DNA from 2 places in the Promicromonospora sp. NFX87 genome. Region 1 is predicted to be linked to the other one. Evidence: riboswitches for the same ligand, from Rfam matches in the RefSeq annotation. Region 1 holds a riboswitch; the other holds the start of a gene.
The links. Region 1 has a riboswitch for FMN ahead of ribD (bifunctional diaminohydroxyphosphoribosylaminopyrimidine deaminase/5-amino-6-(5-phosphoribosylamino)uracil reductase RibD). Riboswitches for the same ligand answer to the same signal wherever they lie in the genome.
Positions count from the first base shown of each region.

Region 2: another riboswitch for FMN. It lies ahead of pnuC (nicotinamide riboside transporter PnuC); the one in region 1 lies ahead of ribD (bifunctional diaminohydroxyphosphoribosylaminopyrimidine deaminase/5-amino-6-(5-phosphoribosylamino)uracil reductase RibD).

Region 1 is NZ_CP183413.1:2,825,328-2,839,324, forward strand. It holds gene ACNYC2_RS12675 (PH domain-containing protein) at 1-310, opposite strand, end outside; gene hisG (ATP phosphoribosyltransferase) at 316-1,179, opposite strand; gene ACNYC2_RS12685 (phosphoribosyl-ATP diphosphatase) at 1,236-1,499, opposite strand; gene ACNYC2_RS12690 (hypothetical protein) at 1,565-2,236, opposite strand; gene ribH (6,7-dimethyl-8-ribityllumazine synthase) at 2,364-2,849, opposite strand; gene ribB (3,4-dihydroxy-2-butanone-4-phosphate synthase) at 2,846-4,243, opposite strand; gene ACNYC2_RS12705 (riboflavin synthase) at 4,267-4,908, opposite strand; gene ribD (bifunctional diaminohydroxyphosphoribosylaminopyrimidine deaminase/5-amino-6-(5-phosphoribosylamino)uracil reductase RibD) at 4,908-6,062, opposite strand; FMN riboswitch at 6,180-6,314, opposite strand; gene ACNYC2_RS12715 (DUF2306 domain-containing protein) at 6,373-7,026, opposite strand; gene ACNYC2_RS12720 (response regulator) at 7,128-7,814, opposite strand; gene ACNYC2_RS12725 (sensor histidine kinase) at 7,811-8,980, opposite strand; gene rpe (ribulose-phosphate 3-epimerase) at 9,186-9,848, opposite strand; gene ACNYC2_RS12735 (DUF1761 domain-containing protein) at 9,928-10,356, shown strand; gene ACNYC2_RS12740 (hypothetical protein) at 10,639-10,986, shown strand; gene ACNYC2_RS12745 (RsmB/NOP family class I SAM-dependent RNA methyltransferase) at 10,983-12,527, opposite strand; gene fmt (methionyl-tRNA formyltransferase) at 12,581-13,528, opposite strand; gene ACNYC2_RS12755 (hypothetical protein) at 13,636-13,997, shown strand, end outside.
Region 2 is NZ_CP183413.1:99,149-113,145, forward strand. It holds gene ACNYC2_RS00475 (glycosyltransferase family 4 protein) at 1-410, opposite strand, end outside; gene ACNYC2_RS00480 (hypothetical protein) at 570-1,889, opposite strand; gene ACNYC2_RS00485 (DUF4097 family beta strand repeat-containing protein) at 1,932-2,843, opposite strand; gene ACNYC2_RS00490 (response regulator) at 2,840-3,502, opposite strand; gene ACNYC2_RS00495 (histidine kinase) at 3,490-4,890, opposite strand; gene ACNYC2_RS00500 (acyl-CoA dehydrogenase family protein) at 5,029-6,249, opposite strand; gene ACNYC2_RS00505 (Gfo/Idh/MocA family protein) at 6,292-7,449, opposite strand; gene pnuC (nicotinamide riboside transporter PnuC) at 7,469-8,155, opposite strand; FMN riboswitch at 8,269-8,406, opposite strand; gene ACNYC2_RS00515 (helix-turn-helix domain-containing protein) at 8,496-9,245, opposite strand; gene ACNYC2_RS00520 (hypothetical protein) at 9,316-9,510, opposite strand; gene ACNYC2_RS00525 (disulfide bond formation protein DsbA) at 9,533-10,150, shown strand; gene ACNYC2_RS00530 (LLM class F420-dependent oxidoreductase) at 10,203-11,132, shown strand; gene ACNYC2_RS00535 (serine aminopeptidase domain-containing protein) at 11,244-12,107, shown strand; gene ACNYC2_RS00540 (uracil-xanthine permease family protein) at 12,149-13,411, shown strand; gene ACNYC2_RS00545 (TetR family transcriptional regulator) at 13,507-13,997, shown strand, end outside.

The DNA of each region.
Region 1 (13,997 bases):
CCCAGACGAGCCGGCGGCTCGTGGCGTAGTTGACCACGGTGAGGCCGCCCGGGTCCGGGACGGCGCGCACGGCGCCGAAGCGCCACGCGATCACGGCGCCCACCAGCCCGAAGACGATCATCGCCACGCGGTTGGCGGTGTCCGCCGTGCCCGACGCCAGCGCGACGAACGTGCAGCCGCCGCCGGCCAGGACCGCCAGTCCGTACGCCGTCGGCGTGCCGAAGCGCCCCCGGAAGGTGCGGAAGCGGTCACGGTCACGGCGAGGGGCGTTGCCCGCTGCCCCCCGACCCGTGCCCGCCCCCGCACCCATGAGGCCTACAACCGCGAGGCGTGGATCGACGTCACGATGATGGCGCGTGCCCCGACGTCGTACAGGGCGTCCATGATGCGGTTGGTCTCCCGGCGCGGGACCATGACGCGCACGGCGCAGGCATCGCTGTGGTGCTGCGCCGAGACGGTCGGGGACTCCTTGCCCGGCGTGATCGCCACCGCCTCCTCCAGCCGCGACGCGGGGACCACGTAGTCCATGAGCACGTACTCGCGGGCGGTGATCACGCCCTCCAGGCGGCGGGTCAGGATGTCGAGGCCGGCGGGCGGCTCGGCGTCGGACTGCCGGATGAGCACGGCCTCCGAGCGCAGGATCGGTTCGCCGAAGACCTCCAGGCCCGCGGCCCGCAGCGTGGTGCCCGTCTCGACGACGTCGGCGATGACGTCCGCGACGCCGAGCCGCACGCTCGACTCCACCGCGCCGTCCAGGTGCACTATCGCGGCGGGCTCGACACCCTGCTTGGCCAGGTGCTGAGCCACGAGCGTCGTGTACGACGACGCCACGCGCCGCCCGGCGATCTGGCTGACGTCGGTCACGGGGTCGGTCTCGCCCGGGCCCGCGGGTGCCGCGTACCGGAACGTGGACCGGGCGAACCCGAGGCCGAGGTGCTCGACGGCGTCCGCGCCCGAGTCGAGCATCAGGTCACGGCCGGTGATGCCGACGTCGACCGTTCCGGTGCCCACGTAGACCGCGACGTCGCGGGGGCGCAGGAAGAAGAACTCGACGTCGTTCTCAGGGTCGGCGAGCACGAGCTCGCGGGTGTCACGGCGCTGGCGGTAGCCCGCCTCGCGCAGCATGTCGGAGGCGGGGCCGGACAGGGCACCCTTGTTGGGGACGGCTATGCGCAGCATGTGGTTGATTCCTCTCTGGGTGTACGACGGATCTGGGCGCGAGACACAAGGTCCCGCTACAGATGCGTGTACACGTCCTCGAGGGTCAGTCCCTTGGCGACCATCAGGACCTGCAGGTGGTACAGGAGCTGGGAGATCTCCTCAGCGGTCTCGCTGTCCGACTGGTACTCGGCCGCCATCCACACCTCGGCGGCCTCCTCCACTACCTTCTTGCCGATCGCATGGACGCCGGCGTCCAGCTGGGCCACGGTGCCGGAACCCGCAGGACGGGTCTCGGCCTTCTCGGTCAGCTCGGCGAACAAGGTCTCGAAGGTCTTCACGGGCCCAGCCTAGTCGGGCGACGGGGGCGCCGGCCCTCGCCGTCCCACGTGGTGGCCACTCGCCGCTATGACGCGGGCCACTTCGACGGCAGCGCGCCGTCCTCGGCCGGGGTCAGCACGCCCTGATACGGCGTGATGAGGTGGAAGCCGTCGGCGGCGTTGCCCTCCGCCGAGCCGTCGCCGAAGCCGTCGCCCATACCGTCTCCCAAGGCGGCGGACAGGAGGATGATCACGGAGCCGTCCGCGCCGCCGAGACCGCTCGCCGGGTCGAGCGGGTCACCCCCGCTATACGCCTCCCCGCTGCACGTCTGCGGCGTCGAGACGACGGCGATCTGCTCCCCGGGCGAGACGTCGAGCTCGGGCTGCGTCTGCGTGCGGCCCGACGGCGGATCCGGCCGCTCGAGCACCTCCTCGACTGTGACCAGCCAGCGGTTGGACTCGACGCCGTACATCCGCACCGTGCCGTCCTGCTCCACCACGGTCCCCCGGAGCACGGCGCCCGCGTCGGACGCCGCCTCCGCCGGGGTGTCGAAGAAGACCCAGTCGACGCAGGCGGACCCGCCCGACTGATCCTGCGACTCCTGCGTCTCCCGCGTCGAGTCCGCGGTCTCCGCCGTGCCCGAGGGCTTCGCTCCCCCGGCCGGTTGCGCCGCCGAGCAGCCGGCGAGCCCGCCTGCCGTGACCGCTGCGACGGAGGCGCTGACGACCGCCGTCCGCAACGCCGATCGTGAGATCAACCGTGCTGCCGCCCGCTGAGTACGTGTGGTTCCCATACCCCGTACATGTGCCGAGGCCCCCGTTCTTTCAGGCTCTGGTTGGCCTGTTTGCGAGGCGCGGGTGATGTTCTAGACGCTTGGCACACTATTAATGCAGGACTGGAGCGAGAGTCAGGTCGCGCAGCGTCACCACCGTGGCGACGGCAGCCTCCACCGCCTCGGCACCCTTGTCCTCGCTCGAGCCCTCCAGGCCCGCCCGGTCCAGCGCCTGTGCCTCGTCGTCGCACGTCAGCACACCGAACCCGACGGGAACACCGGTGCGGACGCTCACGTCCGTCAGGCCGGTCGTCGCCGCGGAGCACACGTACTCGAAGTGCGGCGTGCCGCCACGGATCACTACTCCGAGCGCCACCACGGCGTCCGCTCCCCCGGCTGCCGCCCGCGCCGCCGCGACCGGCAGCTCGAACGAGCCGGGCACGCGCACCTCGGTCCAGTCGGCGCCCGACTCCCGTAGCGCCCTCCGGGCACCCGCCAGCAGCCCGTCCATCACCTGCTCGTGCCAGCTCGCCGCGATCACGACGACCCGCAGGCCGCTACCGTCCACAGTCACCTTCGGTGCTCCAGCGCCGCTCATGCGCATGCTCCTTCGTCCTCGTTCATCGTTCGTTCAAAGCTCGGTTCAAGGCTCGGCTCGAGCTCGAGATCAAGGTCCAGCTCTTCGATGCGGTGGCCCATGACCACGCGCTTCGTCTCCAGGTACCGGTGGTTGTGCACGCCGCGTCCCACGACGAGCCCCCGGCGCCCGACGACGTCGGTGCCCGCCGCCCGCAGGCCCGCGACCTTCTCCGGGTTGTTCGTCAGCAGCGTCACGCCGTCGAGCCCGAGGTCCGCCAGGATGGCCGACGCCGCGCCGTACTCCCGCGCGTCCACCGGCAGCCCGAGGTCGACGTTCGCCTCCACGGTGTCCCGGCCGCCGTCCTGCAGCGCGTACGCCTGGATCTTCGCCGCCAGGCCGATGCCGCGGCCCTCGTGGCCCCGCAGGTACACGACGGCGCCGCCCTCCGCGGCGACCGCCGCGAGCGAGGCCTCCAGCTGCGGACCGCAGTCGCACCGCAGAGAGCCCAGCGCGTCACCCGTCAGGCACTCGGAGTGCACCCGGACCAGGGAGCCCGCACGCATCGTCTCCTCCTGCACGGAGCCCGTACGGCGCGGGCCGGACAGCGCCACGGGTGTCAGCGCCAGGTGCTCCGCACCCGACCGCAGGTCCCGGTACGCCACCACCCGGAAGTTCCCGTGCCGCGTCGGCAGCGACGCCTCCCCTGCCCGGAGCACCCGCGCGTCCGGGGCGCCGGCGCCTTCGACCGCCGGGTCGCCGGCCTGTGGCGCAGGGTCGTGCACCCGGCGCCACGCCACCAGGTCCGCGACGGTCAGCACCACGAGCCCCGTCTCCTCGGCCAGGGTGTACGCCTCGTCCAGGCGCATCACGGCACCGTCGTCCCGGACGAGCTCGGCGATGGCGCCCACCTCGCCCAGGTCCTGTCCCGCACGGCCCGCCAGCCGCACGAGGTCCACAGCTGCCTCGGTGTGCCCGGTGCGCTCCAGGACGCCGCCTGGCCGCGCCCGCAGGGGCAGCACGTGCCCCGGCCGGATCAGGTCCTGCGGGCCGGAGGACGGGTCGCCCAGCACGCGCAGCGTCCGCGCCCGGTCCGCACCCGAGATGCCGGTCGTGACACCCACCGCGGCGTCGACGGACACCGTGTACGCCGTCTTCCGGGGGTCCTCGCTCCGCTCCACCATCAGCGGAAGCTCCAGCGCGTCCGCACGGTGCGCGGGCATCGGCGCGCACAGGTAGCCCGAGGAGTGCCGCACCGTCCAGCCCACCCACTCGGCGGTCGCGACGCTCGCCGCGAGCACCACGTCGACCTCGTTCTCCCGGCCCGCGTCGTCCGCCACGAGGACGGGGCGGCCGGCGGCGAGCTCGGCGAGGGCCCGCTCGACGAGGCTCGTGTCCACGGCGTCCTGGTGCATGACGTGCACCGTCCCGCCCGCGCTCATCGTGCGGCCCCGGTCAGGTCGCCGACGCCGGTAGTCGCATCCGCCGCGAGGAGCCGCTCGACGTACTTCGCGAGCACGTCCACCTCCACGTTCACGACGTCGCCCGGGACCAGCCTGCCGAGCGTCGTCGCGGCGAGCGTGGTCGGGATGAGCGACACCCCGAAGCCGCCGTCCGACACCCACGTGACCGTCAGCGAGACTCCCGCCAGCGCGATGGAGCCCTTCTCCGCGACGTACCGGGTGAGGGCAGCGGGCGCGGAGAACTCCAGGTCGTCCCAGCGCGGTCCGGGCGTGCGGCGCACCAGCGTCGCGATGCCGTCGACATGTCCCTGGACGACGTGCCCGCCGAGCCTGCCGTTCGCGGGCAGTGCGCGCTCCAGGTTCACCACGGAACCCGGGACGAGGCCCCCGAGCGAGCTGCGGCCCAGCGACTCGGGCATGATCTCCGCGACGAACGAACCGTCCGCCACGGAGACGACGGTGAGGCACACCCCGTCGACGGCGATCGAGTCACCGGGCCGGGCGTCGGACGCGGCGAGCGGGCCCGCGACGGTGACGACGGCGTCCGCGCCGTCGTCACCGTCAGGACGGTCGAGCGCGACGACGGAGCCGAGCTCCTCGATGATTCCGGTGAACATCAGATCTCCTCCTTGGTGTGCCGGCTGAGCCGACCGTGCTGGACTGGCTGGACTGACTCGGTGGCCGCGGTGGCCGCCGTGGGCTCGGTGGGCCGGGCAGGCTGGACGCGACGCGCTACCAACAGCACGTCGTCGCCGAGCCGGGTCACGTCGTGGGTGGTGAAGCGTGCGGCGTCGCCGATCGTGGTGACGCCCAGGTCGCCGACGGCGGTCGCGCCCGCGCCGAGCAGCACCGGTGCGACGTACGCGTGGAGCTCGTCCACCGCGTCGGCGGCGAGCAGCGCGGTGGCCAGGGTGGGGCCGCCCTCCACGAGGAGATGGCGCACCTCGCGCTCCGCGAGCTCCCGCAGGACGGCGCCGAGGTCGTGCTCGGGCAGGTGCAGCAGCGCACCGCCCGGCCCGCGCAGGCGAGCATCCTCGGGCACCGCGCGGCGGCCGACGACCACCCGGAGCGGCTGGTGCTCGAAGAGGCCGCCGTCGATCGTCCGTGCGGTGAGCGACGGGTCGTCGGTCAGGGCAGTCCCCGTGCCGACGGCTATCGCGTCGACCTGCGCGCGGATCGTGTGGGCGTGGGCTCGTGCCTGCGGGCCGGTGATCCAGCGGCTCGTACCGTCCGCGGCGGCGACCCGCCCGTCGAGGCTGGTCGCAAGCTTGAGGGTGACGTAGGGGCGTCCGGTCCGGACGGCGTGCAGCCACTGGCGCAGCAGCTCCTCGCCCTCCTCGGCGAGGATGCCGGTCGTCACCTCGATCCCTGCGGCGCGCAGCTTGGCCGCGCCACCGGTCGCCACCGGGTTCGGGTCGGCGACCGCGACGTGCACCGCGGCCACACCGGCGTCGATCAGGGCGTCGGCGCAGGGCCCGGTGCGGCCGTGGTGGGCGCAGGGCTCGAGCGTCACGACCGCTGTCGTGCCCCGCGGGTCGACGCCGCGCGAGCGCGCGGCGGCCAGCGCCGCCGCCTCCGCGTGCGGCGTGCCGGCGCCGCGGTGGAAGCCCTCGGCGACCGGCTGGCCGCTCGGGTCGAGGAGCACGCAGCCGACGCGCGGGTTCGGGCCGTACGCCGGGCCCTGCGCGGCCAGCGCGAGAGCGCGGCGCATGGCGGCCTGGAGCGTCGTGGCCGCATACGCCGCGTCGCGGCCCAGCGGTGGCTGGTTCATGCTGTCCTCCCCGAGCTTCGGTGCTCCGGGGTGGACGACGGGGCGCGGACGAGGCCGACCGGCCCTGCCCGCGCGCACGACGTCACGACGACGCACGCCCCAGGGGACGGCGACGCCGCACGTGCTTCCTCCCATCCGGACTTTCACCGTCGGTCCTGGAGTTTCACCAGATCAACCGGTCCTCCTTGCGGAGGACGCGGGTCGCGGACTTTAACCGCCGGCTCGGAATTACACCGACCCCGGAGCACGTGTGTGCGTACTGCTGCTTGCCAGCATGCCATAAACCTCGCGGCCGTCGGCATGGCTTGCGTCACACCCGGGCGGCGATCCGCCGCCGACGGATCACCCACTCGGCCACCGCCGCGTTGATGACCCACGCCGCCGTCATGAGCACCGTGTTGACGACCGGCCCCGGCATGCCCGCGAGCGCGATGTACGGGCCGATCAGCAGCGCCTGCGTGCCCGCGCCCATGGCCAGCGCGTACGCCCGCATCATCCAGGCCCGGTGCGTCATGAAGTCGCGCCGCAGCGCCGCGCGCACGCCCAGGACCAGCGACACCGCCATCACGACGCCGACCACGTAGCGGACCCCGTTGACGACCACGGTGTCCTTGTCGGGCAGGTCGTAGAACGCGGTCATCCAGAGCCCCGTCAGCGCGACACCGAGCCCGGCGGGGAACAGGACGCGGCCCGCCAGCCGGTGCCAGCTGCGTCGTCGCAGGCTCGGGACGAACTGGAACGCCCCCAGCATGCTGTAGACGGTCACGCAGACGATGTGGACCAGCACCGGGATCGGCTGGGTCACGAACCGCGCGTTGTCAGCGGTGAGCACGGGGTCGGCGGCCAGCTCGGAGACGCGCGCGGCGCCGCCGAGCGCGGGGACGAGCGCGAGCAGGAGGAGGCCCGCGGGAACGAGCCATTGGCGGCGGCTGGTGGGCTTGGTCCGCACCTGGGATGTGGTCATGGTGCGAGCCTGCCCCGCCGGCCCCCGCAGGTCATGGGCCCGCAGACCGGTCTCGGCCTGGCCAAAAGTACGAGTCGCCGAAAGGACGGGTGCAGCCCGCGTCAGGGCTCGTGCGCGGGGCGCACGGGACGGAGCCGCCCCGTGTCGTACGCCCAGAGCGCCACCTCCACGCGGTTGCGCGCACCCAGCTTGGTCATCAGGTTCGCGACGTGGGACTTCACGGTGCTCAGCGTGACGAACAGCTCGCGCGCTATCTCGGTGTTCGTCCGGCCGGTGGCCACCGCCAGCAGAACCTCCTCCTCGCGTGCCGTGAGCGGGTCCAGCGGCTGCGCGGGCAGGTCGCGGGGACCGGCGTCGGTGAAGGCTCTCAGGAGCCGCGTGGTGACGCTCGGGGCGATCAGGGCGTCGCCCGACGCGGCGGCCCGGATCGCCTGGGCCAGGAGCGCCGGGCCGGCGTCCTTGAGCAGGAACCCTCGAGCCCCGGCGCGCAGAGCTGCGTACACGTACTCGTCCAGGTCGAACGTGGTGATCACGACGACGGCGAGCGGGTCCGCGACGCTGGGGCCCGCGAGCAGCCTGGTCGCCTCGATACCGTCGACGTCCGGCATCCGGATGTCGAGCAGGGCGACGTCGGGGCGCAGCCGCTGCGCGAGCTCGACCGCTGCCCGACCGTCGGCGGCCTGCCCGACGACCTCGATGCCCTCCTGGGCGTTCAGGATCATCGTGAGGCCCGTACGGACGATCTCCTGGTCGTCGGCCACGAGGACCCTGATGTCTCTGCCTGTCATGCGGCGCCCGAGATCGGGAGGACCGCCTCGACGGTCCAGCCGGCCGCGTCGGGCCCGGCGTCGAGCGTGCCGCCCAGCAGCGCCGCACGCTCGCGCATCCCGGCGAGCCCGTACCCGCCGTGCCTGTACCCGCCGTGACTCGGAGGGACCGGCGCACCGCCGTCGTCGGACACCCGGAGCCGGACGGACGTCTCACCCACGGTGACACGGACCGTGATCCGCGTGGCGCCCCGGGCGTGCCGGCGCGCGTTCGTGACCGACTCCTGCGCGATGCGCTGCACCGCGCCGCCCACGGCCGCCGAGACCCGGGCGGGGTCGCCCTCCAGGTCGACCTCGACGCGCGGCGTGGTGGGGTCGGCGAGGCGTTCGACGTCGGCCAGCGTGGGCCCCGGAGCGAGCTCGTCCGCCTCGTCCGCTCGGTCGCCGCCACCCTCGGCCGGGCGGAGCTCGTCCGACCGCAGGACGCGGACCAGCATGCGCATCTCGGCCAGCGCAAGGGAGGCCTGCTCCTCGATCACCCGCAAGGAGTCGGCCGCCGCTCCGGGATCGGTCTGCGACACGGCGAGCCCGGCCTGTGCTCGCACCGCGACGGCCGAGATGTGGTGCCCGACGACGTCGTGCAGGTCCCGGGCCAGTCGCTCCCGTTCGAGCAGCACCACCTGCTCACGCTCGCGCCGGCGCGCGCCGGACCGGTACCGGAGCGCCAGGCCGAGCGCGAACGTCGAGCCGAGGATCAGGCAGCCGATGCCCACGTCGGCGAGCGTGAGGAAGCCGAGCGCCGCGTTCGCCCCCATCTTCGCGAGGACCACCGCCGTGCCGAGCACCATCGCCCGCCCGCTCCCCCACCGGAACAGCGCGTACGCCAGGACCAGCATGAAGACGTTCGAGGCGAAGGCCAGGTCCCGGCCGAGCACGAGCGCCGGCACCGTCGACGCGACGAACGCGACGACGACCGTCGCCAGCGGGTGCGTCCGGCGCCACAGCAGCGTGGGCGCGAGCACGACGACGGTGGCGAGCTCCAGCCACCGTCCCTGGACGTCCGACCGCGCGACCGCCTCGATCATGGCTCCGGCCACGACAACGGCGACGAGCACCCAGTCCCGCCACACGCGCACTGGCGGATCGGCGGGCCGCGGTTCGTCCCAGACCGAGCGGATAGCGGACACGCGCTCATGCTACGAGGACCAGGGGCACCGCCGGATCAGGCAAAAGTACGAGCCGGCCCCCCGACTCCTGGCTTTTGGCGACGTACCTCCGGGCCGAGTGGTGCGTTGTACGCGCTTGGCACACTTTTTTGCCCGAGTGTCGAAGCGAACCGCCGCCGGCGACCGGCGAGCCCGGGCCGCCGGACCAGCCGTGGCTCCGCGCAGGTCAGTGCGTGTGCTTGCTCGCCAGCTCGCGCAACGTCGCGATCTCGGCCGGGATGTCCTCGGCCCCGTACACGGCCGAACCCGCCACGAAGACGTTCGCCCCGGCGTCGGCCGCACGCTCGATCGTCTCTCGCGACACTCCCCCGTCGACCTGGATCCACACGTCCAGACCGGACTCGCTCACGGCCTCCCGCGCACGGCGGATCTTCGGCAGCGTGCCCTCGATGAACGACTGCCCGCCGAACCCCGGCTCGACGGTCATCACCAGGATCATGTCGATCTCGGCGAGCAGGTCGAGGTAGGGCTCCACCGGCGTCGCCGGGCGCAGTGCGACGCCCGCCCGCGACCCGAGCTTCCGCAGCTCCCGCGCCAGACGCACCGGCGCCTGCGCCGCCTCCGCGTGGAAGGTGACCGACGCCGCCCCCGCCTCCGCGAACGCGGGCGCCCACCGGTCGGGGTTCTCGATCATGAGGTGCGCGTCGAGCGGGACGGGCGACACCTTCGCGAGCCGCTCGAAGATCGGCAGCCCCAGCGTCAGGTTGGGCACGAAGTGGTTGTCCATGACGTCGACGTGCGCGTAGTCGGCGTCGGCGATCCGGCCGAGGTCGCGCTCCAGGTTCGCGAAGTCGGCGGACAGGATGCTCGGGGCGATGAGGGCTGCCATGATGCCAGCGTAGAGCGCGATTCTCCGCACCACCGAACCGCATACCCAACCGCGCAGTCCCCACAGTCCGGGAGCGACGATGATCCCCGAAGTGAACTACTGGGCAGTGATCGTAGCCACGCTGTCCACGCTTGTCGTGGGCTCCCTCTGGTACACGCCGAAGGTGTTCGGCACCCGCTGGATGCGGCTGGCGAAGGTGGACCCCAAGGCCGCCGAGGCGGCGGGCATCTGGCCCATCGTCGTCACCGTCGTCGTCAGCTTCCTGACGGCGTGGGTGCTGGCCGGCGCCGTCTACATCTCGTGGGAGTTCTACCAGGGCGCTTTCCTGACGGCGTCCGTCGTGACCGCCGTCCTGCTCTGGATCGGGTTCACCGCCGCGCGCATGATCACGCACGACGCCTTCGAGGGCCGTCCCCCGGCGCTCACCACCCTGAACCTGGCCCACGAGCTCGTGACGATCCTGGTCATGGCAGTGATCATCGGGGTGTGGCCGCCGGCGGGTGTCTGACGCCGCAGGCCTGACGGGAAGTCTCCAGCTTCGGCGAAGATCACCCGGCCCGTGTCGCAGAGGTCGTGGTCCGACGTCGAACCGCACCGCTAGCCTCCGTGTGTGGCACAGCAGCAGGGGCGCGCAGCAGGGACGCGCCTGGGTACCCTCGTCCGTGAGCTGGGGCGTTCAACGACAGGTGGACTTGTATCCGCCATCTGCTGGATCGTCGTGCTGTCAGCCTTACCCGGCTACCTCACGTTCGGGTACTTCCAGGACAGACAGATCCTCGCGGAACGCGGGGTGCAGATCGTCGCGACGGTGACCGAGGCCCACTGGTCGCGCAGGGGCTCCGACACTGTGGTCGTCAGGCCGGTTGATCCGCCGTACTTCGAGTCGACGCTCTACCGCTTCCCGGATGTCGGTGTCGGTGATCGACTCGACGTGGTCTTCGATCCACAGAATCCGGCACGGATCGCCGCTGTCGACGGGCCGCTGATCAACGGCTCCGTCCTCGTCGTCGCGGGCCTCGACCTGCTCAGCCTCCTGGCGTTGCTCTTTGCCATCGCGGCAGCCGCCGAACTCGTCCGGCGCGCGTGGGCACGCCTGCGTGGCAATCGAACGCCGGGCCCCGACGGGTCCCCTCGCTAGGCTCTCTTGCGCAGCAGCGTCAGATGCATCGCGTCGGTCCCGTGCACGTGCGGCCACAGCTGGACGTCGTCGCGGTCCGACAGCGGAATCTCTTCGCTGACGCCCCCGGCGCTGACCACGGACCGCACGGCGGCGGCCGTGTCGAGCCGCTCGACGTCGTCGCGCTTCCTCAGCACGTCGGAGACCACGAGCTGCGTCTCGGCGAGGTGCGGCGAGCACGTCACGTACGCCACCACTCCCCCGGGCCGGACGGCGTCCAGCGCGGAGGCGAGCAGCTCGCGCTGCAGGCCGGTGAGCTCGGCGAGGTCCGACGGCGTCCGCCGCCACCGGCTCTCGGGCCGACGGCGCAGCGCGCCCAGCCCGGTGCAGGGAGCGTCCACGAGCACACGGTCGTAGACGCCGGGCTCGTCGGCACCCACCTCACGCCCGTCGCCGGTGCGCACCTCCTCGACGACGCCCTCCGGCATGGCCGCGAGGGCGTTCGCGACGAGGCGGGCACGGTGCGGCGCCACCTCGTTGGCGACCAGCGTCGCGCCCCGCTGGGCGGCCAGCGCCGCCAGCAGGGCCGCCTTGCCGCCCGGGCCTGCGCACAGGTCCAGCCAGCGCTCGTCACGGCCCTCCAGGGGCGCGTCCGCGAGGGCGAGGGTCACGAGCTGCGAGCCCTCGTCCTGCACGCCGGCGAGGCCCTCCCGGATCGCGGGGATCCCCGCGGGGTCCGAGCCCTCCAGGCGCAGCGCGGTCGATGCCCAGCGCCCGCGCACGAGCTCGGCGTCGCCCCACGCAGCCTCGTCCGAGACGTCGACCAGGCCGGGCCGCGCCACCAGCGTGACGCGCGGCGGCACGTTGTCCGCGGCCAGCAGGGCACCGATCTCGTCGACGTCGCGACCGTTGCCGGCCAGCGCCTCGCGCATCGCCCGGGCGATCCACATCGGGTGCGACTCGGTCGCCGCGAGGCCGGCCAGGGCGTCCGGCGCCTCCTTCGTGAGCACCGCGAGCCACTCGTCGAGCGAACGCTCCGAGACCCGGCGCAGCACCGCGTTCACCATCTGCGCGGGCCCGGCGCCCACGCGGTTGCGCGCGAGGCCCACCGTCTCGGAGACGGCGGCGTGCACGGGCACCCGCATACCGAGGACCTGGTGGGCACCGAGCCGCAGGACGTCGAGGAGCGCCGGGTCCAGCCCCGGCAGCGGGCGGTCCACCAACGTCGCCAGGATCGCGTCGTACCGGCCGCGCAGGCGCAGCGTGCCGTAGGTCAGCTCGGTCGCGAAGCCCGCGTCCCGCCCGCGGATCTGCCGCTCGCGCAGCAGCGGGGGCAGCACGAGGTTCGCGTACGCGTCGGACTCGTCCACCTCACGCAGCACGTCGAACGCGACCATCCGGGCCGGGTCGGTGCGCTTGCGACGCTCCGACGGCGCCTGCGACGTGCGGGGACGGTCACCGGCCCGGAACCGCGCCGCGCTGCGTTCCCGGCCTCGAGAGTTCCGGCGCGGGTCGTCGCGGCGCGGATCGTCCTGGGGCGGGTGAGAAGAGGTGTTCGGCACTACCCGATCCTACGTTGACGCGGCTGGTCAGCCGTCTCAGACGACTCGGCCGGTCAGACGGCCGCGCCGCCCAGCACGAGGCCCGCCTCCACGAGCTGTCGGCCGCCGCCCCGTGCCCAGTCGGGCGCGGGCATCGCCTTCTTCCCGACGGGCCGCACCTCGCCGAGCGCGACGGCGTGCGTGGCCGTGCCGACCAGCACCTCGTGCTTCAGCGCGCGCACCTCGCCCGCGCGCAGGTCGGTGACCTCTGGGCGCGGCGCGACCGGCCCGAGGCCCAGGCGCGTGCCGTCCGGCAGCACGGTCCACGCACCGGGCGCGGGCGTGCAGCCCCGCACCAGGCGGTCGATCGCGAGCGCCGGGTCGGTCCAGGCGACGCGGGCGTCGTCGGTGGTGAGCTTGGGGGCCACGGACACGCCGTCGGCGGGCTGCGGCTGGGGCTGGAGGGCGCCGTCCTCCAGGGCGTCGAGGGTGGCTACGAGCAGCTCGGCGCCGGAGACCGCGAGGCGGCCGAGGAGGTCGCCCGACGTGTCGGTGGGCCGGATGGTCTCGGTGGCCGTGCCGAGCACAGGGCCGGTGTCCATGCCCTCGTCGAGCAGGAACGTGGTGGCGCCCGTGACCTCGTCGCCCGCGATCACCGCGCGCTGGACCGGTGCGGCACCGCGCCAGGCGGGCAGCACCGAGAAGTGCAGGTTGATCCACCCGAGGCGAGGCACTGCCAGGACCGCCGGGCGCAAGATGTGGCCGTAGGCGACGACGGGGGCGGCGTCGACCTCCAGGGCCCGCAGCCGCTCGATGAACTCGTCACCGCGCGGGACGTCCGTGATGACGGGGATCCCGGCCTCCTCGGCGCGGGCGCGCACGGGGCTCGGCGTGAGCTTGCGGCCGCGGCCCGACGGCGCGTCGGCGCGGGTCAGGACGGCGACGACCTCGTGGCGCGAGCCGATCAGTGCCTCCAGTGAGGCGACGGCGGGTTCGGGGGTTCCTGCGAAGAGAAGACGCACCGGGTCATTCTAGGTTCGGTGCCTGGTGCCGTGCTCCCGCGGCCTGCAAGTGCCGTGGCTCTTGGCACAGAGACGTAGCAGCAGCTCCCACCGGTCGGAGGACCCTGATGCGTCGAACCGTGCTCGTCCCCTGGATGGTCCCTCTGCCCGCCAGCCGGTGGCTCGCTGGTGGCCTCGTCGGTGGCATGCTCGCTGCCGTCCTGCTCGCCGGGTGCGCCGCCGGTCCGGGCAGCGACGCCGGCTGCGGGACGGGCGCGGGTGCCCGTACGGGCGACGCCGGCTATGCCGAGGTGCTCGCCTGGTCCGCGCCGACCGCCGACTACGCGTGGTACCCGAAGACGGTGACCTCCGCCCTGCCGTCGGTCACGTACACGGGCGCCTCCGGGGACGCGCACGCCTCGGAGCTGGCCGCCGTCGGCCGGTTCACCTCCTGGGAAGAGGGCGAGCGGGAATATCCGACCGTCTCGAC
Region 2 (13,997 bases), 2.7 Mb from region 1:
AAACCGCCCAGACCGTAGCGCGCCGCATAGCCGGGCACCTCGGTCTGGTAGACGGCGACGCTCGGCAGCCGCAGGCGCTCGGCGGCCAGGATGCCGCGCCACCCGAGGATGAACGGCGACGCGAGGTGGACGACGTCGGGCGCGAACGTCGCCAGCGTGCGCTCGGTGCGCCACTTCTTGCCGACGACGACCCGCACGTCCGGGTACCCGGGAAAGCCGATGGAACCGAGCTCGACGACCGGGGCGCCGCTGACGAAGGGAGGGACATGACCGATCGAGGCGTCGGCATCGGGCGCGAGGACCATTGCCTGGTCCCCCCGCTCATGCAGGTGCTCGAGAACCCGCAGGACGGAATTCGTGACCCCGTTGACCTGCGGGAGAAAACTCTCCGCAACGATGGCTACTCGCACGTTACGAACCTGCCGGTCGTCGATGTCCGGACGGAGTCTTTAGTGCGGCGAGTCGAGGAACGGGTGGCGTCGAGACGGTAACCGCTACAGACGATGTCACGTTCCCGACCGTAACCGAGCCATCACGCAACTGGCACGACGAACTCCCTCGAAGGCACCTCAGCTCGTTCTGGAGACCGCCCGGCGCGACCAGGCGACCTGAACCAGCCGGACGATCGCCCCGAGCATCAGCGCCACGAGAAGCACGTTGCGCAGGGCCCCGATGGTCGTGGCCAGCGGGAACCCGCCCAGGAACTCGCCGTACTGGAGCGGGTAGATCTCCATGGTGAGCCTGGCGACCAGGATGGTACCGAGAGCGGGCAGGAACCAGGTGCGGCGGGTGCCCTGGCTGCGGGTACCGAGCGCGATCGCCGCGGCGATGGGCGGCCCGATCCACGCGATGAACTGCGGGGAGCCGACCTTGTTGAAGACGATGAGGGCCAGCAGCTCCGCCGTGGCGCCGATCAGCAGCACGTCGCCGACGCGGTCGGGCCGGCGTCGCGCCGCCCACCAGACGAGCGCCGCGATCAGCAGCGCGGCGACGGGGAGCGCGACGTCGAGCGCCTGCGCGACGGCGTCGGCCTGCGCGCCCTGCACCTCGTACGTGTAGATGACGTTGTCGTACTCGACCCGGATCGACGGGTCCCAGAGCCGTGCCACCGTGAACGGCGTCGCGCCGACCGCCTCGACCTGCAGCTGGCGGTCGCCCTGCTCCCCGAACACGTCGAGGACGTTGTCCTGCGCGCCGCCCGCGACGGCGACGCCGACGACCACCGCGCACACCGCGGCGCCCGGCAGCACCACGTTCCGGACGAACCTCTTGGCGCTCGTCGCCGTCGCGGCCAGCGCGAGGGCCACCGCACCCGGGGCGATCTTGATCCAGGCGCCGATGGTGGCCAGCGCCATCGCCAGCGCCGGACGCCGGGCTGCGACGAGCAGCGCCACGAGGATGATCGGCGCGAGCAGGCCGTCGAGCCGGCCGATCCAGATCGGCCCGAGCGCCACGAGGAAGGCCAGCCAGAACCAGACGGCGACCCGTCCGCGCGGGCGGGCCCGGCCGAGCACCAGCACCGCGCCGGCGTTCGCGACGGTGACGAGGCTCATCCACACCCAGTCGTAGTCGTGCGTGGAGTCGGTGAACAGCGCGGGGATCACCATGGGCGCGAGAGCGCCGAGCGGGTAGACCCAGTCGTAGTCGAAGACCGGCCACGACCCGGTGTTCATGCCGTTGCGGACCCACCACTCGTACAGGCCCACGTCGCCGAGGATCTGCGGCTCGAAGACCCACGCCTGCAGGATGATCCAGGCGTGGGCCAGCACGAACCCGATCCACAGGGCCGGCCACGAGGTGAGCACATGGTTGGCGGACCGCAGGATGTCCTTGCCCACGGCCTTGGGGGCTGGCTGGGGCGTTGGCGAAATGTCTGACGCGCTCGGCACGGCCACATCCTTGCACGTGCTGGATGAGGGACCCGTCCGCGGCTACCTCTCGAGGTAGGCCACGTCGCCGTTCGAGCTGCGGATCTCGACAGTGCGCTCGGCGTTCGGGTCGGTGGCTCCCTCGATGATCTGGTCGCCGTTCGACGTGTCGATCGTCAGGGCAACGGGCTCGTCGCCGCCGATGACCGTGACCTCGCCGTTGCTGGACACGCCGCGGACGTCGCCGTCGACCCCGGAGATCTCCACCGAGCCGTTGCTGGTGTCCGCGGAGGCGTCGCCGGTCACCGAGTCGATCGTGATCTCGCCGTTGCTGCTGTCGGCGGTGACCGTGCCGTCCACATCGGCGACCGAGATCTCGCCGTTCGACGTCGAGGCGTCCACGTCGGCCCGGGAGTCGCTGACGTCGATGTCGCCGTTGCTGGAGCGGGCGTCCAGCGGGCCGGTGAGCCCGGCGGTCTCGACGTCGCCGTTGCTCGTGTCCAGGGACAGGTCGCCGGCCAGGCCGGTCGCCACGATGTCGCCGTTCTCCGTGCGGATCACGACCTCGGTGCCGGCCGGCAGCGCGACGTCGAGCTCACCCGAGCAGCGCGGGAGGGGGATGAACCACCCGCACCGGTGCGTCAGCTCGAGCCGGCTCGCGGACTCGTCGGCCGAGTACGTCGGCTCCCGCAGGCCGCTGTGGGCTATGACGTCGACCTCGATGTCGCCCTCGGCGGCGGTGACCGTGACGTCGCCGTCGGCCACGAGCTCGACGCTGTCCACGGCGTCGTAGGACCGGTGGGTGGTGCGGGTCTCCGACATCGTCAGGTCGGTCAGGAACAGTGCGCCGAGGACGATCGCCACGGCGGCGAGAGCGATACCCGCGGCCGCCAGGACGCGGCCGGTGGCGCCGCGCTGCGGCGGCTCCGGTGCGTCGACGAGGACCGGGGCGTCCTGGGGATAGGGCTGGTTCATGAGCGGGATCCGTTCTGGTCGAGCCAGCGCAGCACGGCGAGCACACGGCGGTGGTCGTCGGCGGCCGGCGGGAGGCCGAGCTTGTTCAGGATGTTGGTGACGTGCTTCTCCACCGCGGCCAGCCCCACGACGAGGCGGTCCGCGATGGCGGCGTTGGAGCGGCCCTCGGCCATGAGTGCGAGCACCTCGCGCTCCCGCCGGGTCAGGACGTCGAGGTCGGAGCCGGGGTGCCGCGCGATGATCTGGGTGACCACCTCGGGGTCGACGACGGTGCCGCCGCCCGACACCCGGGCCACCGCGTCGAGGAACTCGTCGACGTCGGCGACGCGGTCCTTGAGCACGTAGCCCAGGCCGCGGGCGCCGCGCGCGAACAGCTCGGTCGCGTAGCTCTGCTCCACGTACTGCGACAGCACGAGGACCGGCAGCCGCGGGTGCAGGCTGCGCAGGTGGACGGCGGCGCGCAGCCCTTCGTCGGTGTGCGACGGCGGCATCCGGACGTCCGTGACGATCAGGTCCGGCAGCTCGACGTCGGGGGTGGAGAGCGCGCGGACGAGCTCGTCCGCCGTGCCGTGCCCCGTCACGGTGTGCCCCTCGGCGGCGAGCAGCCGCGTGAGGCCGTCCAGGAGGAGGACGGAGTCCTCAGCGATCACGATGCGCACGGGACCTCCACGGTCAGGCGGGTGCCCGCACCGGGCGGGCTGTCGAGCTCGAACGTGCCGTCGAGGGCCATGACCCGGCCGCGCAGGCCTTCGAGGCCGCTGCCGTGGGACAGCTCGGCGCCGCCCCGGCCGTCGTCGTGCACGGTGATGCGCAGGCGCACCGGGTCGTCGTCGGGTACGAGGGTCGCCACTACCCGGACGGAGTCCGCCCCGGCGTGCTTGGCGACGTTGGTCAGGGCCTCGGCGACCACGAAGTAGGCGGCGGCCTGCGCGGCGGCGCTCGCGGGCGACAGGTCACCGGTGACCTCGACGCGGACGGGCACCGGGCTGCGCCCCGCGAGGGCGGAGAGCGCGGCGTCGAGCCCGCGGTCGGAGAGGACCGCGGGGTGGATGCCGCGCACCAGGTCGCGCAGCTCGGCGAGCGTCTCCTTGATCTCGCGGTGCGCGAGCTCCAGGGCCGCGACCGCGTGCTCAGGATTCTTGTCGGCCAGCCGGCGGGCGACACCGAGCTCGACGCCGAGGGCGACGAGGCGCTGCTGGGCGCCGTCGTGCAGGTCGCGTTCGATGCGACGGCGTTCGGTGTCGGCCGCCGAGACGACCGCGGTGCGCGACTCGGTGAGGACCGCAGCCCGCTCGCGGGCGGTGTGCGCGGACGCCTCGGCGAGGCGCGTCTCCTGCTCGGCGACGGCGGCTCGGGCGTGGGCGATGTCCGCGGCGGACGGTCCGAGCAGGAACCTCGCGAGGCGCAGGACGAGGAACGACCCGTACTGCGCGAGGGCGGCAGCGGCCCACACGAGCAGGACGACGCCGGCGAGCGCACCGACGACGACGGCGGGCCACGGCAGGCCTGACCAGCTCGCGAGGGCGCTGTCCCTGCCGAGCAGCGCGAACACGAGCGCGGCGGCGGCCCCGCCGAACAGCGCCGCGGCGGCCGCGAAGAACACGGTGCTGACCAGCGTCGCGAGGAAGGCGTAGAGGGTGGCGGCCCACGCGCGGTTGTCGCGGACCGGCGCCCACAGCGTGGACCCGAGTCTGCGCCGGGCGGGGACGTGGAGCGGAGGCGGGGCGGGGATCGTGATCCCGGTCTGGGCGGCGAGGCGGGCGCGCTCGACCTTGCCGAACCACCGCGCGCCGATCAGGGCTACGGCGAGGAGCGGCACCCCGACGCCGAGCGCCGGGACGAGGCCCGCGGACACCACGACGAGGACCCACAGGACCACCCCGCCCGTCAGGTGCCAGGTCCAGCCGACGGCGAGGGCGGCGAAGGCGCGCCAGGTGGCGGCGTCGTACGGCGCCCGGAAGAACGCGGGGGCCGAGACGAGAGCGGGCGCGACGCGGTCCTCGAGGGTGCGGGGCTGGGGCGGCATCGGGCCGTCATCGCTGGTCATGTGCATGACACTAGGCCGACGCGCGGCCCCGCGACATGCTGCCGTCCCACGGCACGAGGGTGGGGTTTCCCCTACCCCTGCCTCGCTGGTCGAGCTCGTCGAGACCGGTCTCGACGAGCTCGACCAACGGCGGAGCGATCAGGCGAACGCGCTGGTGCCCGTGATGTCGCGACCGATGATCAGCGCCTGCACGCTCTCGGTGCCCTCGTAGGTGTGCAGGGCCTCGATGTCGGTGAAGTGCCGGGCCACGCGGTTCTCCAGCAGGATGCCGTTGCCCCCGAGCAGGTCGCGGGCGATCGCCGCGATCTCGCGGGCTCCCCGCGTGCAGGTGTACTTGGCGAGCGAGGCCTGCGGGCCCGTGAGCTGCCCGGCCTCGTCGAGCCGCGTCATCTGCTTCACGAGCAGCTGGATCTGCGTGAGGACCGACAGCATCGTGGTGAGACGCTCCTGCACCATCTGGCTCGCGGCCAGCGGGCGGCCGAACTGCGTCCGCTGCTTCGAGTAGGCCACTGCCGACTCGTAGCACGCGACGGCCTGGCCGACGGCCTGCCAGGCGACGCCGAGCCGGGTCGCGAACAGGACCCGGCCCGTGTCCTTGAAGGTGCGGGACTTGGGCAGGAGGTTCCCGGCCGGGACGAACACGTCCGTCAGGACGATGTGCGCCTGGTGGATGGCGCGCAGCGAGACCTTGCCCTCGATGGTCGTCGCCGCGTAGCCGGGGGCGTCCTGCGGCACGATGTAGCCGTGCACCTGGCCGTCCTCGCCACGTGCCCACACGACGGAGATGTCGCCGATCGAGCCCAGGCCGATCCACTTCTTCTCGCCGTTGATGACGTAGCCCTCGACGCCGTCCCGGGTCTCCGGCACGGCGGAGGTCTCCAGACCCACCGAGTCCGAGCCGTGCGTGGGCTCGGTCAGCGCGAAGGCACCGAGGATCTCGCCGCGGGCCATGGGGCCGGCGTACTTCTCGATCTGCTCGTCGGAGCCGAGCATCACTATCGAGCGCAGCGCGAGGCCGCCCTGCACACCGCAGATGGTGGAGACCGAGCCGTCGCCGCGCGACATCTCCATCGCGGCCAGGCCCTCGGCCATCTTGGAGATCTTCGGGTAGCCGGGCACGTCCACGCCGTCGCGCAGGAAGTCCAGCTCGGCCATGCGCTTGACCAGGTCCAGCGGGACCTCGTACCGCTCCCAGTAGCCGTCGATGACCGGCAGGACCTCGTCCTGCACGAACCGGCGGACGGCGAGCTGGTGTGCCCGCTCCTCCTCCGTCACGTCCGCGAAGGCACCGGCGAAGTCGATGTCGAGCGGTTGTGAGACGTCGTAGTCGGGCGCCGTCACACCTGGGGTCTGAGTCATGGTTCCATGGTGCTCCGGTACTGGATCTCAGGTCAAACGATACTAGGTCTCACTTTGAGCAGGCCCGGCATGGCGGCAGGCCCGCCCGTGGGCCCACGGCTGCGGTGTGGTCCGCACGCGTTCGCTCGACGCCGCGGCTAACCGCACCTGGAGCTGGAGGTACTGGTCCTGCGCGGCCTCGGCCACGGAGTAGGGCGACGGCGTCCCGTGCAGCACGTGGTCGGCCATGTCGGCGACGATGCGCGCGATCGACAGCTCGTCGTCGGGCAGGCGGGCCGGCCGGAACTCATTGCGGTACAGCCAGCCGCCGTCGAGCGTGTAGCCCCGGAGGTACAGGCCCTCGTGGCTGCCGGCCCCGCCCGCGGCCACCCGCTCCAGCGTGGAACGCCGGGGGAGCCCGTCGGCGCCGACGTGCCGCACGACGTCGTCGCGCAGCTCGCCGCGCTCACCGCGGACCAGCAGCGCGGGGGAGCGGACCCAGGAGCGGTACTGGATGTCGTCGAACTCGTAGGTGCCGAGCCGGCCGCCGAAGTCCAGCCACGCGGTCGCGTGCACCGTGTCGACGAGGTCCAGGTCCTCGGGATCACCCGCGCGGCTGGGGCTCGGCAGCACCCGGCGCGCATCGCGCCGGGCCGTGATCACCGCGTCCTCGAACGTGATGCCCAGGGCCCGGCGCAGCACGCTGAGGCCGTGGTAGTCGTGCGCCACGGCGACGTGCGCGTCCGTCACGGCGCCCAGCAGTCCCGAGCCGGCGACCGCGAGCTGCGCCCCGACCAGCGGTTCCAGGTGGTACTGCTCGGCGACGTGCACGCACGCGCCGTCGTCCACGAGCCGCTGCAGGGCCGTCAGCTCCTCGACGGTGCCGGCGGCGGGCGTCTCCGTCAGGACGGGGACGCCCGCCGCGGCGAGGTCGCGGATCACCGGCTGGGCCGCGCCGGCGGGCAGGGTCAGCAGGACGACGTCGGGCCGGCCGCCGGCGAGCAGCTCGGGCACCGAGGCGTAGGCGGGCGCCGGGAGCCCGGGCAGGCCCGCGGCGGGGAGGCCGCGGGACGCCAGCTCCGCGCGGTCCGCCGCGTTGCGGGTGGCCACGCCGACGACCTCGAAGCGGTCGGGCAGCGCGTTCAGCACCCGCAGCATGGTCCGGGCCCGGAAGCCCGAGCCGACGATCCCGATCCTGGCCGTGCGGTCCCGTGAGGTCACGGAGCCCGACGCTACGCCCTCACGAGGCGGTGACCGCTGCCTCGTCCGGATCCGCGCTCTCGCGGCGGCTGATGCGCCACCACGCGAAGAACCCGAAGAGGGTGAACAGGCCGTAGATCACGTACATCAGCGCGGTCGCCCAGTACCCGGCCGAGAACAGCAGCGGGACGCCGACCAGGTCGACGGCCACCCAGATCAGCCAGAACTCGACCCAGCCCTTGGCCATGCCGTAGGTCGCGAGCACGGAGCCCATGAAGATCCAGGCGTCGGCCCAGACCGGCTCGTACGAGCCGAGGGCCCGGAAGAGCGGGGTCAGGAGCAGCGTGCCGGCGAACATGCCGGTCACCAGGCCCACGCGGGCCTGCCAGGACGCCCAGCGGGGGTGCACGGCCACCGTGCCGACGCCGCCCATCCGCTGGGTCTGGCGCCAGCGGTACCAGCCGTAGATCGACACGGCGATGAACATGATCTGCCGGCCCGCCTGGCCCAGCATGTCCGCTCGCGTCGCGTCGCCGAACCAGGAGCCCATGAACACCGTGAAGAGCAGGATGTTGCCCACGATGCCGACGGGCCAGGCCCACACCTTGCGGCGCAGGCCGCCGAGCGCCGACGCCAGCCCGAACAGGTTGCCGATGACCTCGCGCCAGTAGATCTGCTGGTCGGCAACCAGGAACGTCGCGTCATAGGCGGCGCGGAACCAGTCCATGTCTCTTCCCTCTCCGAAGGTCCGCACACGGGGACTCCGGGGTGAGGGTCGGCGCGCCACAAGGACACCGACGACGACGCGAGAGGGCACCCCGAGGGGTGACGGCGCGCGCCGCACGTGCTTCCTCCCATCCGGACTTTAACCGTCGGTCCTGGAGTTCCACCAGGTCAACCGAGCCTCTCCCGAGGGAGCGACACGGGTCGCGGACTGTCACCGCCGGCTCGGAATTTCACCGACCCCGGAGCACGTGTGCATCTGCTGCACTTGAACTACTGAACTGCTTGCTAGCGGAACACAGGATGCCACGACCCCATTCCCGCCCGGAAGTGCCTGGCGCGTGCTAGGCGAGCGCTTCCCGGACCGCGCGAGCCACCTCGTCCGGCCCGGCCCCGCCCGAGACGACGGTCACGACCACCCGGCGGCCGGACGGCGCCCCGCCCGCCGCCGGAGCGTGGCCGCCTGCGCCGAGGACGGCGGCCCGCCGCAGGTCGGCGAACGCCTCCTCGAGCTCGGGCCGCAGCTCGAGCGAGGGCGTGCGCAGCCAGCGCCGCAGGATCGCGTTGTGCACGGCGACGACGGACGCGGCGAACGCGATCGACGCCGTGGACGTCGACCGCTCCGGCGGCAGCGTGTCGCGCAGGTAGTGCGTGAACGCCCGCTCGTAGCGGTGCGTGGTGATGAGCTCACGGTCGCGCAGGGCAGGGACCTGCTGCAGCAGGGCGTACCGGGCGAGCGACGTCTCGCGCTGGCCCACGTGGTGGTCGAACACCATGCGTGCCGCGCGGCACACCTCGAGGTACGGGTCGATCTCGGGGTCCCAGGCACGGCCGAGGTCGTGCCCGGACTCCTCACTGGTACGGGCGTCGGGGCGGGTGGCGGCGAGCATCACCACCACCTCCTCGAGCAGGAGCTCGTGGTCGGCGAAGACCACGTCCTCCTTCGAGCGGTACCGGCGGAAGAACGTGGCCCGGCTGACCTTAGCGGCGTCGGCGATCTCCTCGACGGTGGTCCCCTCGTACCCCTGCCGGGTGAACAGGTCCACCGCGACGTCTACTGCCTGCGCATGCGTATGGGTACGGACGGCGGTCATGCCAGGCAGGCTACCGCGTACCTTTCGGGACGCGGGAAAGATCCTTGAGCGATACATGGTGGTCAAGGCGCTAGTTTTCCGGGCTCGAGATCTTGCCGGACCGCAGTCTGTGCAGGTAGCGCACCTCGCGCACGGCCATCAGGAGGCCGAGGCCACCGGGTACCGCCGACCACGGATGACCCAGTACAACTCCGACAAGGCACACCAGAAAGATCACCCCACCGCCGACGACGGTGGCGAGACTCGCCCAACGGATCCCGGTCACGCAGTGAGCGTAGTCTGCGGGCGTGACCGAGAACGCTGCCAAGCCCGTCGTGGACGTCTACGTCGACCCCATGTGCCCCTTCGCCTGGATCACGTCGCGCTGGGCGCTCGAGGTGGCGCAGCTCCGCGACGTCGACCTGACCTTCAAGCTGATGAGCCTCTACCTGCTGAACAAGGACAGGGACATCGACGACGGGTACCGGGCGCGCATCGAGCGGTCGCGCGGCATCGGCCGCATCGCCGCGGCGGTCCAGGCCGACCACGGACCCGAGGCGTTCTCCGCGTTCTACACCGCGGCGGGCACCCGGATCCACAACCAGCAGAACAAGGACTTCGACGCCGTGGCGGTCGAGGCGCTCGCCGAGGCCGGCCTGCCCGCCGACCTCGCCGGGGCCGCGACGTCCACCGACCACGACGCGGCGCTCGCCGCCTCCCACGAGTCCGGCATGAAGCCCGTCGGCGACGACGTCGGCACGCCCACGATCCACGTCGACGGCGTCGCGTTCTTCGGCCCGGTGCTCACGCGCGTCCCGCGCGGCGAGGAGGCGGCAGCCCTGTTCGACGCCTCCGTGACGCTCGCGCGGTACCCGTACTTCTACGAGATCAAGCGCTCCCGCACGACGGACCCCGCCTTCGACTGAACGCGTCGGTCGCTCGCAGCCGACGTCGGTAGAGCGTGGCAAGGTTGAGGCCATGAATCTTGACCTGCGTATCTTCACCGAGCCCCAGCAGGGCGCGACGTACGACGACCAGCTCGCTGTCGCCCAGGCGACCGAGCGCCTCGGGTTCAGCGCGTTCTTCCGGTCCGACCACTACCTCGCCATGGGCGACGGCGACGGCCTGCCCGGCCCCACCGACTCCTGGATCACGCTCGCGGGCCTCGCCCGCGACACGTCCACCGTGCGGCTCGGCACGCTGGTGTCCTCGGCGACGTTCCGCCACCCCGGCGTCCTCGCCATCCAGGTGGCGCAGGTGGACCAGATGTCCGGCGGCCGCGTGGAGCTCGGCCTCGGCACCGGCTGGTTCGGGGCCGAGCACAAGGCGTACGGCATCCCGTTCCCCGACAAGCGGTTCGGCATCCTCGAGGAGCAGCTCGCCGTCATCACCGGCCTGTGGGGCACCCCGGTGGGGGAGAAGTTCTCGTTCTCTGGCGAGCACTACGAGATCGTCGACTCGCCGGCCCTGCCGAAGCCCCTGCAGTCCAGGATCCCCGTGCTCATCGGTGGCGGCGGCCCGCGCCGGACACCGGCCCTCGCGGCGCGGTACGGCGACGAGTACAACCAGTCCTTCCCGGAGATCGACGCGATCGGCCCGCGCATCGAGGTCATCAACAAGGCGCTGGCCGACGCCGGGCGCGCGCCCGGGTCGCTGGTCCAGTCCGTCGCGCTGGTCGCTGCCGTCGGCCAGGACGAGGCCGAGTTCACCAGGCGTGCGGCGGCGATCGGCCGAGAGCCCGCGGAGCTGCGCGAGCACGGCATCGCCGGGACGGTCACCGAGGTCGTGGACCGGCTCAAGGCCCTGGAGGCAGCGGGGGTCCAGCGGGTGTACCTCCAGATCCTGGACCTGGCCGACCTGGACCACCTCGACCTGATCGCGCGCGAGGTGCGCCCGCAGCTCGGCTGACGCGCGCCGTCCCGTTCCTGGCGCGAAATTACGGCTAGCGCGGGCCGGGCGGAGAGATTCTTCTTATGGTCGTGTCGGCCGTGCTTGCCGCGACACACATCGGAGAACTCCATGCAGAGCTTTTCTCGTGCCGTCCGAGCCGCTCTCGCGGCGACCACGCTCGTCGCAGGAACCCTCGTGGCACTGCCCTCCGCGGTCGCCGACGACAGCTATCAGCGCGGGCCCGACCCGACCGTGGAGAGCATCGAGGCGGCCCGGGGCACGTTCGAGATCGGGACAGCGGTCGTCACCCGTGCCGCCGCCGAGGGCTTCGGCGGCGGCACGGTGTACTTCCCCGTCGACACCTCCGAGGGCACCTTCGGAGCGGTGGCGGTGTCGCCGGGCTACCGGTCCTCGCAGGCCGCCATCGCCTGGCTGGGGCCGCGGCTCGCGTCGCAGGGTTTCGTGGTGATCACCATCGACACGCTCCGCCTGTCCGACTCGCCCGACCGGCGTGGCGACCAGCTGCTCGCCGCGCTGGACCACCTGCAGCGCACCGAGCTCGCGGACCGGATCGACCCCGGCCGGCTCGCCGTGATGGGCCACTCGATGGGCGGCGGCGGCAGCCTGGAGGCCGCCAAGGACCACCCGGCGATGCAGGCGGCGATCCCGCTGACGCCGTGGAACACCGACAAGTCCTTCCCCGAGGTCACCACGCCGACCCTCATCATCGGCGCCGAGGACGACAGCATCGCGCCGGTGCGGTCGCACTCCGAACGGTTCTACGAGTCGCTGCCGGCGGACGGCGACAAGGCGTACCTGGAGCTCCGTGACGCCTCGCACTCCGTGCCCACGGCCGACAGCACGACCATCGCCAGGTACAGCCTGTCCTGGCTCAAGCGCTACGTGGACGACGACGAGCGGTACACGCGGTTCCTCTGCCCGCCCCCTGTCCCGGACACGCTGATCGGTGAGTACCGCAGTACCTGCCGCTAGGATCCGCGCGACACCCCCGTTGCGAGATCAAGGACGAAGACATGCGACTCCGCTGGAAGCTGCACGGCGACGGCGCCCGCATCACCCCTGGTGAGGTGGTCGCCCCGGACGAGCGGCTGAGCTGGCCGCGCACCATCGGGATCGGTCTGCAGCACATCGTTGCGATGTTCGGCGCCACGTTCCTGGTGCCGACCATCACGACGTTCGACCCCGCGACCACGCTGTTCTTCTCGGCGATCGGCACCATCGCCTTCCTGCTGATCACGGGAAACAAGCTGCCGAGCTACCTCGGGTCCAGCTTCGCGTTCATCGCGCCGATCCTGGCGGCCACGGCGTCGAGCGGGCAGTCGGCGGCGATCGGCGGCATCCTCGCCACCGGCCTGCTGCTGGCGCTCGTCGGTGTGGTGGTGCACTTCGCGGGGCCGCGCTGGATCCAGGTCGCCATGCCGCCGGTGGTGACGGGCGTGATCGTGGCCCTGATCGGCCTCAACCTGGCGCCGGTAGCGTGGCAGAACTTCCAGGCCTCCCCGGTGACCGCGGTGATCACCCTCGCCTCGATCCTCCTGATCCAGGTCCTGTTCCGCGGTCTTGTCGGCCGCCTGGCGATCCTGCTCGGCGTCGTCATCGGGTACGCCGTCGCCACGGTGCGCGGCGAGGTCGACTTCTCGAAGGTGGGGGATGCGGCCTGGGTAGGCCTGCCGCACTTCGTCGCGCCGTCGTTCGACCCGAACGTGCTCGGCCTGTTCCTCCCGGTGGTGCTGGTGCTCATCGCCGAGAACGTGGGCCACGTGAAGTCGGTGGCCGCGATGACCGGCCGCAACTACGACCCGCTGACCGGGCGGGCGCTCCTGGCCGACGGCGTCGCCACCACCCTCGCCGGCCTCGGCGGCGGCTCGGGCACCACCACGTACGCCGAGAACATCGGCGTCATGGCGGCGTCCCGGGTGTACTCGACGGCGGCGTACTGGGTCGCCGCGTTCGGCGCGCTGGTGCTGAGCCTCTCGCCCAAGTTCGGCGCGCTGATCGCGAGCGTCCCCGAGGGCGTCCTCGGCGGGGTCACGACCATGCTCTACGGCATGATCGGCATCCTGGGCGCGCGCATCTGGGTGCAGGCCAAGGTCGACTTCTCCGACCCGGTCAACCTGGCGACGGCCGCCGTGCCGCTCGTCATCGGTATCGCGGGCTTCACGTGGACCGCAGGCGACCTGGAGTTCGGCGCCATTGCCCTCGGCACCGCGTCTGCCCTGGTGATCTACCACGTCATGGGGGTCATCGGCCGCTGGCGGGGTACCGCCCGGGGCTGACCACGCGGGCATCAGGCGCACGGATCGCACCGGGTGATCCGTGCGCCTGACTCATGTCTGGACACCGGGCTGAACGCGTGGTTAGCATGTTGAACATGCGTTCAGCCAAGGCTGGAGAAGCGGGCAGCAGAGAGACGAGCACGAGCGACCTCACCGCCCGCGCCCGGATCCGCGACGCCGCGATCAACCGGTTCGCGGTGGAGGGCTTCGGCGCCTCGGTGCGCGCCATCGCGGCCGACGCCGGCGTGAGCGCCGGCCTCGTGATGCACCACTTCGGCTCGAAGGACAAGCTGCGCGCCGAGTGCGACGCACACCTGCTGGCCACGATCGGCAGGCTCAAGCGTGAGAACGTGGCCGCGGCAGCCGCGGGCCAGAGTTTCTTCCACAAGTTCGCGGCCGCCGAGGAGAACGCGCCCGTCGTCGGGTACGTCCTGCGGTCCATGCAGGACGGCAGCGCGCTCGCCCAGGCCTTCATCGGCCACATGGTCGACGACGCGGTGGGCTACACCAAGGACGGCGTGGCGGCGGGCGTGATCGTGCCCAGCCGGGACGAGGTGGCGCGGGCCCGCTACCTCACCCTCTCGTC